2 regions of the Streptomyces sp. TM32 genome follow, and region 2 is predicted to be linked to the other one. Evidence: riboswitches for the same ligand, from Rfam matches in the RefSeq annotation. Region 2 holds a riboswitch; the other holds the start of a gene.

Region 1 (5,050 bases), on a different contig from region 2:
CGCGAAGGACGTGCGGGCCGCGGCCACCGCCCGGTCGACGTCGGCCCGCGAGGCGTGCGGCACCCGGCCGATGACCCGCTCGGTGTGCGGCGAGACGACCTCGATGGTGTCCCGGCCGGCCGGATCGGCCCACGCCCCGCCCAGGTAGAGCTTTCCGTGCTCGACGAGGTCGCTCATCGCTGCCGCCTCCCGATGGTTCCTGACGCTGCATCAGAATCACTCAGCAGAACTGATATCAGTTCTACCGGGAGGAGTCCACGGCGCCGGCCGAATCCCCAAGGCGCGCACCCAGGGGCGCAGTTCCGGCCGCATTGAAACTCGTTCTAGTTATAGTGATGCGCGTGCCGGCGCACGGCGGACCGAGAGGGGACCGGGATGACGACGCAGGTGACCGACCACCGGGGCGGCGTGTGGAGCATCGCCGTCCCCATCCCGGACAACCCGCTCGGCCACACCCTCGTCCACCTCCTGGAGACCGACCGGGGGCCGGTGCTCATCGACACCGGCTGGGACGACCCGGACTCCTGGGACACCCTCGTCGCCGGCGTCGCCGCCTGCGGTTTCGCTCTCACCGACCTCCACGGCGTACTGATCACCCACCACCACCCCGACCACCACGGCCTCTCCGCCAAGGTGCGGGAGGCCTCCGGCGCCTGGCTCGCGATGCACGCCGCGGACACCGCCGTGGTCCGCCGCACCCGCGGGGCCACGTCGGACCAGTGGCTCGACCACCTCATCGCCAGGCTCGCGGCGGCGGGCGCGCCGGACGGCCATCTGGCGCCGCTGCGCACGGCCCGGGCCACCGGGGGCGGCCGGCGGATGCCCGGCATGCGGGCCGCGCTGCCGGACCGCGAGATCGGCCCCGGCGAGCTGCTCGATCTGCCGGGGCGCCGGCTGCGCGCGATCTGGACACCCGGGCACACCCCGGGCCATGTGTGTCTGCATCTGGAGGAGGAGCACCCCGCCCGGCGGACCCGCGGCTTCGGCCGGCTCTTCTCCGGTGACCACCTCCTGCCGGGCATCACTCCGCACATCGGCCTGTACGAGGACCCGGCCGGGAACTCGGGCGAGGCCGCCGACCCCCTGGGCGACTACCTCGACTCCCTCGAACGCGTCGGCCGGCTCGCCCCCGCCGAGGTGCTGCCCGCGCATCAGCACGCCTTCACCGACGCCGGCGGCCGCGTCCGCACGCTCCTGGCCCACCACGAGGAGCGGCTCGACCGGTTGCGGACGCTGCTGAGCGAACCCCGCACGCCCTGGCAGCTCGCCATGGCCATGGAGTGGAACCGCCCCTGGGAGCAGATCCCTTACGGCTCCCGCACCATCGCCGTCTCGGAGGCCGAGGCACATCTGCGCCGACTGGTGAAACTGGGTCATGCGGAGTGCGTGCCGGGCTCCGGCCCCGTGCAGTATCAGGCGGTGGACGGGGGCGGTGGCCGGGCGTAGGGGATGCGTCGTGGGTATCTGCGGGTTCGTCCTGTGTCCGTGCAGCTCGTACGCGGTGCGTCTCCGGCTCGTACGGGCGAGCGAATGCCGGGCGGGCCGCCGGTTAAGGTGTGCGGGACAACTTCATCCGTGTCCGATCGGGGGAAGCCGGTGGAAATCCGGCGCTGACCCGCAACCGTGAGGACGGCCCGTCCACGCCCCAGGCCGGCGCGGAGCGGCCGTACGAGCCGGAACACCCGAGGGGCACGACCAAGGCTCCCGCCACACCGGCCGTCCGCCCGCGGACGGCCGGTGCGCGGCACCGTCGAGGTATACGGAGCTGAGCCCGGTGCCACCGCGCCCGATCCCCGGATCGGTGCCCGGGTGGGCGGCCGAGCGCGGCTGCGTGGCCGCCGCGACCCGACCCGAGAGGCACCGACCCGATGGCCCCCACGGCTTCCCTGGCCCAGCAGGCCCCCGCGCCGCACTCCGGCGCCCCCTTGGCGCGCCGCGCCGCCACGGCGCTGGCGGCCGCGATGGTGCTGGGCGCGGCAGCCGCCCCTGCCGCGTACGCTGCCGCCCCTGCCGCTACCGCCGGTTCCCCGTCCGCCGCGGCCAAGAAGCTGCCCTCGGGTCTGTACGGCACCAAGGACCCGCAGTACGACGGGGTGTGGCGGCAGTCGCTCGCGCTGCTGGCGCAGCACACGGTGGGGGTGCGCCCGGCGACGTCGGCCGTGCGGTGGCTGGTCGGGCAGCAGTGCGCGGACGGCGCGTTCACCGCCTTCCGAGCCGAGCCGGGCAAGCCCTGTGCCGCCAAGACGATGCGGGACACCAACCAGACAGCCGCCGCGGTGCAGGCGCTGGCCGCGTTGGGCGGGCACGGCGCCAGCGTGGACAAGGCGGTGGGCTGGCTGAAGTCGGTGCAGAACGACGACGGCAGCTGGAGCTCGATGCCCGGCTCGCCCGGCGACGCCAACTCCACCTCCGTGGTCATCGGGGCGCTCGCGGCAGCCGGGCAGAAGCCGGCGTCGGTGACGTCGAAGAAGCACCGGACCCCCTACGACGGGCTGCTCACCTTCCGACTCGGGTGCGCGGGCAAGGAGGACGCGCACGGCGCGTTCACCTTCCAGCTCAAGGGCGCGGCTGCGAACGCCGACGCCACCGCGGCCGCCGCAACCGGCGTGCTCGGCAAGGGCTTTGTCGTCGCGCCCACCGGCCGCCGCGACCGGACCCCGGTCGCGCCGCCGGCCTGCAAGGACGGCAAGGACAAGGCGGGCAGGGTCTCCGCGACGCAGGCCGCGGACGGCGGCGCCGCCTATCTCGTCGCCCAGCTCGACAAGAACGGGCAGCACCTTCTGTCCGCGATGCCGGGCGCCGAGCCGCAGCCCGACGTCGGCAACACCGCGGACGCCGTGGTGGCGCTGGCGGCCGGCGGACACGGCGCCGAGGCCCGACGGCCGCTGGCCTGGCTTCAGAAGAACGCGACGGGCTGGGCGCGGCAGAACGGCCCCGCCGCGTACGCCCAGCTGGTGCTGGCCGCGCACGCCACCGGCAGCGACCCGCGCTCCTTCGGCGGCACCGACCTGGTCACCGCGCTCAACGCCACCGGCCCCGAGCCGGCCGCCGTCCCGGGCAAGCACTCCCAGGCCGCCGCCAAGGACGACGACGGCGGCGGCATGCCGTGGTGGATCATCGGCGTCGGCCTCGCCTTCGGCGCAGGCCTCGGTTTCCTGCTCAGCGGCCGCAAGAGGGGCGGGCACTGATGCGGCGCGCCACCCTCGCCGGCGCCGCGCTGCTGGCCGGCACGGTCACCGGTCTGGCCGCCGGGCCCGCCCAGGCCCAGGAGTACCGCTACTGGTCCGTCTGGGAGGGCAAGGGCAGTTCCTGGACGTACGCCACCGAGGGGCCGGGCACCCTGCGGCCGGCCGACGGTGCGGTCGCCGGGTTCCGCTTCGCCGTCGGCGCCGATTCCGCCGCGGCCGGCAAGCCCCGTACGGCGCCCGGTTTCGACGCGATCTGCCGGGCCACCCCCGCCGAGGAGGGCCGCAAACGGGTCGGCGTCGTCGTCGACTTCGGTACCGCGGCGGACGCGCCCGGCGGCGAGCGGCCACCGGCGTCGCGGACGGCGTGCGCCCAGGTGTCCGAGGACGCCTCGGCGGGCGAGGCGCTGGCGGCGGTCGCCCGGCCGCTGCGCTACGACGCGAGCGCCTTGCTGTGTGCCGTCGCCGGTTACCCGAAGGCGGGGTGCGCGGAGCGGGTGAACGACTCGAAGGGGGCACGGTCCGCGGCGTCGCCGGCCCCGGGCGCGGCGGCGGACGGCGGGGACGACGGCGGGCCGTCCACCGGGCTGTTCGGCGGCATCGCGGTCCTCGTGGTCCTGGGTGCGGCGGCCGGGTGGCAGCTCCGCCGCCGGCGCGGATGAGCGCCCCGCGGGCGACCCGTACCACCGCGCTGCCGGCCGGCGCCTGGTGGCTGTGGGCGCTCGGCCTGGCCACCGCGGCCTCCCGCACCACCGATCCGCTGCTGCTGGGGCTGCTGGTGGGGGTGGCCGGTCATGTCGTGGCGGCCCGCCGTACGGAGGCGCCCTGGGCCCGTTCGTACGGGGCGTTCGTCAAGCTCGGCCTGGTCGTGATCGCAGTCCGGCTGGTCTTCGCCTTCTTCCTGGGGTCGCCGATTCCCGGCACGCACACCCTGGTCACGCTGCCCGAAGTGCCGCTGCCCGACTGGGCGAAGGGAGTCCGGATCGGCGGCCGGGTCACCGCGGAGGGCATGGTCTTCGCCCTGTACGACGGGCTGAAACTGGCCACCCTTCTCATCTGTGTGGGCGCCGCCAATGCGCTCGCCCATCCGGCGCGGCTGCTGAAGTCGCTGCCCGGCGCGCTGTACGAGGTGGGCGTCGCGGTCGTCGTCGCGATGACGTTCGCCCCGAACCTGGTCGCCGACGTCCAGCGGCTGCGCGCCGCCCGCCGGCTGCGCGGCCGCCCCGACCGCGGGTTGCCGGCGCTCCTCCAGGTCGGCATGCCGGTGCTGGAGGGCGCGTTGGAGCGTTCGGTGGCGCTGGCCGCGGCCATGGACGCGCGGGGCTACGGCCGCAGCGCCGACGTGCCGCGGGCCGTACGGCACACCACCTCCGTCCTCACCCTCGGCGGGCTGCTCGGCGTCTGCGCCGGGACGTACGGGCTGCTGGGCGAGGGCGGCGGCTACGGTCTGCCGCTGCTGCTGGCCGGACTGGCGGCGGCGCTGGGCGGGCTGTGGCTCGGCGGCCGGCGGTCGGTGCGCAGCCGCTACCGGCCCGAGCGGTGGGGCGTGCGCGCCTGGCTGGTCGCGGGCTCCGGCATCGCCGTCGCCACCCTGATGATCTGGGCCAACTCCTACGCGCCCACCGCCCTCCACCCACCCGCCGTCCCGCTCACCGCCCCTGTCCTCCCCCTCTGGCCGGCCGTCTCCGTGCTCGTGGGACTGCTGCCCGCGTCCGTCGCCCCGCTCCCGCCGGGCGGGGACCGGGCGGACCGCACCGCGTCCCGGGGCCGTGGCCGTGCCGTCGATGTCGATCCGCGTGCGAAGGAGCCCACCCCGTGATCCGGTTCGAGCAGGTCTCGGTCACCTACGGCGACGCCACGGCGCC
Region 2 (5,050 bases):
GCGGATCAGGGAGCTCGGGGCGTGCCGGTCGCTGCGGGTGCTGGTGATCCGCGGGCAGGGCGACACCTTCTGCGCCGGGTCGGACATGACCGACTGGGTGGCGGCGGACCCCGGCCGTGTCGAGGAGTCCTTCGCCCACATGGAAGCGGCGTTCACGGCGATCGAGGACTGTCCGGTCCCGGTGATCGCCGAGGTCCGCGGGGTCGCCGCGGGGGCGGGGTGCCAGCTCGCCCTCGCCTGCGATCTGCGGCTCATGGCGGCCACCGCACGGATCGGGATGCCGATCGCCCGGCTCGGCATCCTCGCCAGCCCACTCTTCGCCGCCCGGCTGGTCGCCCTGGCCGGGCCGGGCACGGCACGGGAGCTGCTCTACACCGGCCGGCTGGTCGAGGCCCGTACGGCGGTGGCCCTCGGACTCGCCGACCACTGTGTCCCCGACGACCGGCTCGCCGAGCACGTCGGCCGCCTCGCCGCCGGGATCGCCGACCATCCGCCGGCGGCGATCCGGGCCGCCAAACGGGCCGTCGCCGCCGCCCTGGCACCGCAGCGCACGGCCACCGCCGCCCCGCAGCGGCCGGTGGTGGCCCGGCCCCACTTCGACCGCGCGATCGCCGCGTTCCTCGGGCGGCCGTCGGCGGCACCGCCGGACCGGTCCTGAGCCCGGACCCGCCCTGAGCCAGGACCCGTCCTGAGTCCGGACCGGGCCTGAGCCGGGAGGGCGTGTGGCGGGCGTGCGGATGGCGTGCGGCGGGCCGCCCGAGGCTGCCGCGCGCTGTTGTTCGCCGTGGGGGGTGCTGTGTATCGTCGAGAGTGACTTGAAGTTTCAAGTAACTGGTTCGTGAGTTCGCGGACCGGTCCTCGACCTGTGAAAGAGCGCTCCTGATGATGTCCCCCCTCAGCACTCTTGAGCCCTCCCGCCTCGGCGTATCGATGCGCGACAAACCCGCTCCGTACGGCTACGACGCCGGGCTGCTGGTGCTGCGGCTCGCGCTCGGGCTGACCATGGCGGCTCACGGCGCCCAGAAGCTGTTCGGCTGGTTCGGCGGTCCGGGGCTCGACGGGACCGGGCAGTTCTTCACGATGAGCGGCTATCCGGCCGGCCGGACGATGGCCGTCGTCGCCGGTCTCAGTGAGACGCTCGGCGGGCTCGGGCTGGCGGCCGGTCTGCTCACCCCGCTCGCCGCCGCGGCGGTCGTCGGCACGATGGTCAATGCCCTGGCCGTGAAGTGGGGCGGGGGCTTCTTCGCGCCCAAGGGCGTGGAGTACGAGCTGCTGCTGACCGCCGGTGCGGCGGCCCTGGCGCTGACCGGGCCCGGCCGCTTGGCCGTTGACCGCTTCCTGCCCGGCCTGCGGGTCCACCGGCCGGCCCGCGGCGCGGCCGCGCTGGTGCTGGGGGTGGTCGTGGCGGGCGTGATGCTGGTGGTCCGGAAGTGACACCGGGCGGGGAGGGCAGGAACGGGTGCCGCCCCGGGCACGGCAGGAACAGGCGCCGTCTCGGGACAGGCAGGAACAGCGGAGCCGGAAACGGGGAGTGCGGCGGCACCACGGTGGTGCCGCGGCGGAAGAGCGGAGAGCAGGACCATGCCGGTACGACGTCTCAACCACGCGGTGCTCTACGTACGTGAGGTGGCGCGGTCCGTCGCCTTCTACACCGAGGCCCTCGGGCTGACGGTGGATGTCGAAGTGCCGGGGCGCGCCGCGTTTCTCAGCGCTCCCGGCTCACTCAACGATCATGACCTGGGGCTGTTCACGGTGGGGCCCGGGGCCCCCGGGCCCGAAGCCGGACGGGTCGGGCTCTACCACCTCGCCTGGGAGGTCGGCACGCTCGGCGAACTCGTCGCGGCGCGTGACCGGCTCGACGAGCGGGGCGCCCTGCTGGGAGCCAGTGACCATCTCGTCGCCAAGTCGCTGTACGCCAAGGACCCGGACGGCAACGAGTTCGAGGTGATGTGGCGGGTGCCGCGCGAGGACTGGCCCGGCCCGGACCAGCCTGACCGCCTGCTGCCGCTCGATCTGGCGGCGGCCCTGGAGCGCTGGGGGCCGGACCTGGAGACGGGGGCGGCGGCGGGGTCGGCTACCTGACGGGGTCGGCTACCTGAGGGGAGACCGGGGCGGGGCCGGATCGGACAGGCTCGGCCCCTGCCCCGCTGCGGGACTCGGGTCGAGCACCTCTTTGTCGAGCACCTCTTTCTCGGTAGCTGCCGTACCTGTCAGATCTGCCGTAAACCCCGGATCCGCCTGCTGTGCTTGCCGGGTCCGCTCCGTCCAGCGCTTCTCGACGCCCGACAGTCGCCAGTACGCCAGCGCCGCGGCCCACACGACCACGAACAGGCCGACGATGATGAAGCCGACGTTGTCGAGGTCGAGGCCGGATATCCAGCCGGTCAGCGGGTCGGTGAGGGCGAGCTTGTCGTGCAGCACCGTCACCAGTTCGATCGTGCCGATGAAGAAGGCGACGGCGATCGAGAGGCCGGTGATCGCGAGGTTGTAGTAGACCTTGCGCACCGGGTTGGAGAACGCCCACTGGTAGGCGAAGTTCATGAAGGTGCCGTCGAGGGTGTCGAACAGGCTCATTCCGGCGGCGAAGAGCAGCGGCAGACACAGCACCGCGTACCAGGGCAGACCGGCCGCGGCGCCGCTGCCCGCCATCACCATCAGGGTCACTTCGGTCGCGGTGTCGAAGCCGATCCCGAAGAGGAAGCCGAGCGGGAACATCTGGCCGGGGCGGGAGACGGAGCGGGTGAACCGCCCCAGGAAGCGGTTCATGAAGCCGCGTGAGTCGAGTTGCCGCTCCAGCTCGGCCTCGTCGTAGCGGCCGCTGCGCATCTCGCGGAAGACCCGCCACATCCCGGAGAGCGCGATGAGGTTGAGGGCGGCGATGAGGTAGAGGAACGACCCCGAGACGGTGGTCCCGACCGTGCCCAGGATCTGGTGCATGCGGGACTCGTCGTTGAGCAGGATGCCGGCGAGCTGCGCGCCGCCTGCCACGAGGGCGGCCATCACGACGACCACGCTGGAGTGGCCGAGCGCGAACCAGAAGCCGACCGAGACCGGCCGCTTGCCGTCGGCCATCAGCTTGCGGGTGGTGTTGTCGATGGCGGCGATGTGGTCGGCGTCGAAGGCGTGCCGCATGCCGAGGGTGTACGCGGTGATGCCCAGCCCGACGCCGAAGACCCGGCTGCCGACGGTGTAGTGGTGCGGGACCACCAGCAGGAAGAGCACGCCGAAGGCGACGACGTGCAGTCCGGCTATGACGGCCATCAGGCCCGCGGTGCGGACGGTGTCCTGCCGGCGCCAGCGGAAGGCGCCGGAGGCAGGGGTGTTCGGGGTATCGGTGGACAGGGCCATCCGGCGGTCACGCTCCAGCACCTCGTGGATCAGTTCGTGAAATGCCGTGGCCGGTCTCCTGGCTTGCGGGTACCTCCCTGCTCCTCAAGAGCTGGGGTGCGCGCGTCCGCCCCGCCTTCCCGGCCGCGGGCTGCGGTCAGTGGCGCCGCAGAGGCGTCATGCGTCTGCGGAAGGGGTGGAAACTCCCCGATCACAGTGGCGAGGGCCGCTCCGGACTGGGACCTCAAGGTCCGTCACCGGTCTTCCCGAGCACCACGGCCCAGCCACTCTAACCGCCGCGGGGGAGGGGTGCGGTCCGTGGTCCGGGTCCGGGGACGGGCGGGAGCGCCGTCCGCGGGAGAGGCTCGTCCGTCACAGGTCCAGGGAGCAGAGAAAGGTATGGAGTTCCTGGTCGAAGAGCGCGGTGTTCTCCAGATTGACCATATGGCCCGCGCCCGGTACCCGGACCCTGTGGGCGCCGGGGACGGACAGCGCGATCGCATGGGCGTTGGCGGAGATGTCGCGGCCGTCGAGATCGCCGTCGCACACGACCGTCGGTACCCGGATTTCCCCCAGCCGCCCGGCGGCTCCGACCTCAAGGGGCATCCCGCCCCCCGTCCCCTCGCCGTGCACCTCCACATTGGCCTCGGCCGAGGCGCGCATCCGCTCACGGAATCCCGGGTGCACCGCGGACGGTTCGCGGTGCGGTCCGTCCACCCACATCCGCAGGAAGTGCTCGATATAGCGCTCCACGCCGTCCGGTGCGCCGATCGCCGCCACCTGCTCCTTGATGTGCTCCAGGATGAAGGGGTCGGTGAAGGCGCGGCCGCTGATCCCGGGCGAGGCGAGTGCGAGAGCCGCCACCCGGTCCGGGTGGGCGAGGGCGGTGTCCAGCGCGACCCGGGCGCCGTGGGAGAGGCCGACGAGGACGGCGCGGGGCACGTCGAGGGCGTCGAGAAGCGCGCACAGGTCGTCGTGAGGGGCGTAGTCACCGGCCACGGTGGAGGACAGGCCGTGGCCGCGGAGGTCGTAACGGATCGCGCGCAGGCCGGAGTTCACCAGCCAGGCGAACTGCTCGTCCCACATGTGTTGGTCGAGCATCGCGCCGTGCAGCAGTACCACCGCGGGGCCCGAGCCCGCCGTCTCGTAGAAGAGTTCGCCCTCCTCGACCGGCACGAGGCCGTTGTCGATCTCGGACCAGGCGGTGATTCTGCGGGTCATTCTCTGAGCCGTCCTTTGTGCGTCGGATGGGGTGAGCTGGGCTGGATGCGGCTGGCGTCGGTATTGCCGCGACTGTCGGGTTCCTCCGGAGGAACGTGTGAGCCGTTCCCGAGGTGCCGGAATTCCTCACCGAGTCGGTCGAGTACGTGCAGCGCGGTGCGGAGGTCCTCGGCGGGTAGATCGGCCAGCCGCTGCCGCAGCTGCGCCGTCTCGAACGTCCGGATCCCGCGTATCGCCTCCGCGCCCTCGCTCGTGAGCTGGATCAGCGACGAGCGGCGGTGGGCGGGGTTGGGTGCCGTCACCGCCAGGCCCAGTTCGACGGCGTGGTTCACCCAGCGCTGCACCGGCTGCCGGTCGAGGTCCATCGCGCGCGCCAACTGCGGGACGGTCCGCGGACCGTCGGCGTGCAGCGCGTCCAGTAGTGCGTGTTCGCCGGCGGTCAGGCCCGTGCCGGACAGTTCGCGTTCCACCACGCGCACGACCGTGCGGTGCAGTGGCCACA

Evidence for each region. A riboswitch is a leader RNA that binds a small molecule or an ion and turns the genes downstream of it on or off. The one in region 2 is predicted to bind cobalamin.
Region 1: another riboswitch for cobalamin. It lies ahead of EST92_RS16170 (prenyltransferase/squalene oxidase repeat-containing protein); the one in region 2 lies ahead of EST92_RS21515 (HoxN/HupN/NixA family nickel/cobalt transporter).

What each region holds. Positions count from the first base shown of each region.
Region 1 covers NZ_SDIG01000063.1:8,609-13,658, reverse strand. Annotated here, with positions in the region: gene EST92_RS16180 (aldehyde dehydrogenase) at 1-177, opposite strand, end outside; gene EST92_RS16175 (MBL fold metallo-hydrolase) at 376-1,446, shown strand; cobalamin riboswitch at 1,550-1,705, shown strand; gene EST92_RS16170 (prenyltransferase/squalene oxidase repeat-containing protein) at 1,869-3,188, shown strand; gene EST92_RS16165 (SCO2322 family protein) at 3,188-3,847, shown strand; gene EST92_RS16160 (CbiQ family ECF transporter T component) at 3,844-5,004, shown strand; gene EST92_RS16155 (ABC transporter ATP-binding protein) at 5,001-5,050, shown strand, end outside.
Region 2 covers NZ_SDIG01000106.1:6,161-11,210, forward strand. Annotated here, with positions in the region: gene EST92_RS21500 (enoyl-CoA hydratase/isomerase family protein) at 1-658, shown strand, start outside; gene EST92_RS21505 (DoxX family protein) at 931-1,434, shown strand; gene EST92_RS21510 (VOC family protein) at 1,582-2,082, shown strand; gene EST92_RS21515 (HoxN/HupN/NixA family nickel/cobalt transporter) at 2,092-3,348, opposite strand; cobalamin riboswitch at 3,379-3,620, opposite strand; gene EST92_RS21520 (alpha/beta hydrolase) at 3,700-4,548, opposite strand; gene EST92_RS21525 (MarR family transcriptional regulator) at 4,545-5,050, opposite strand, start outside.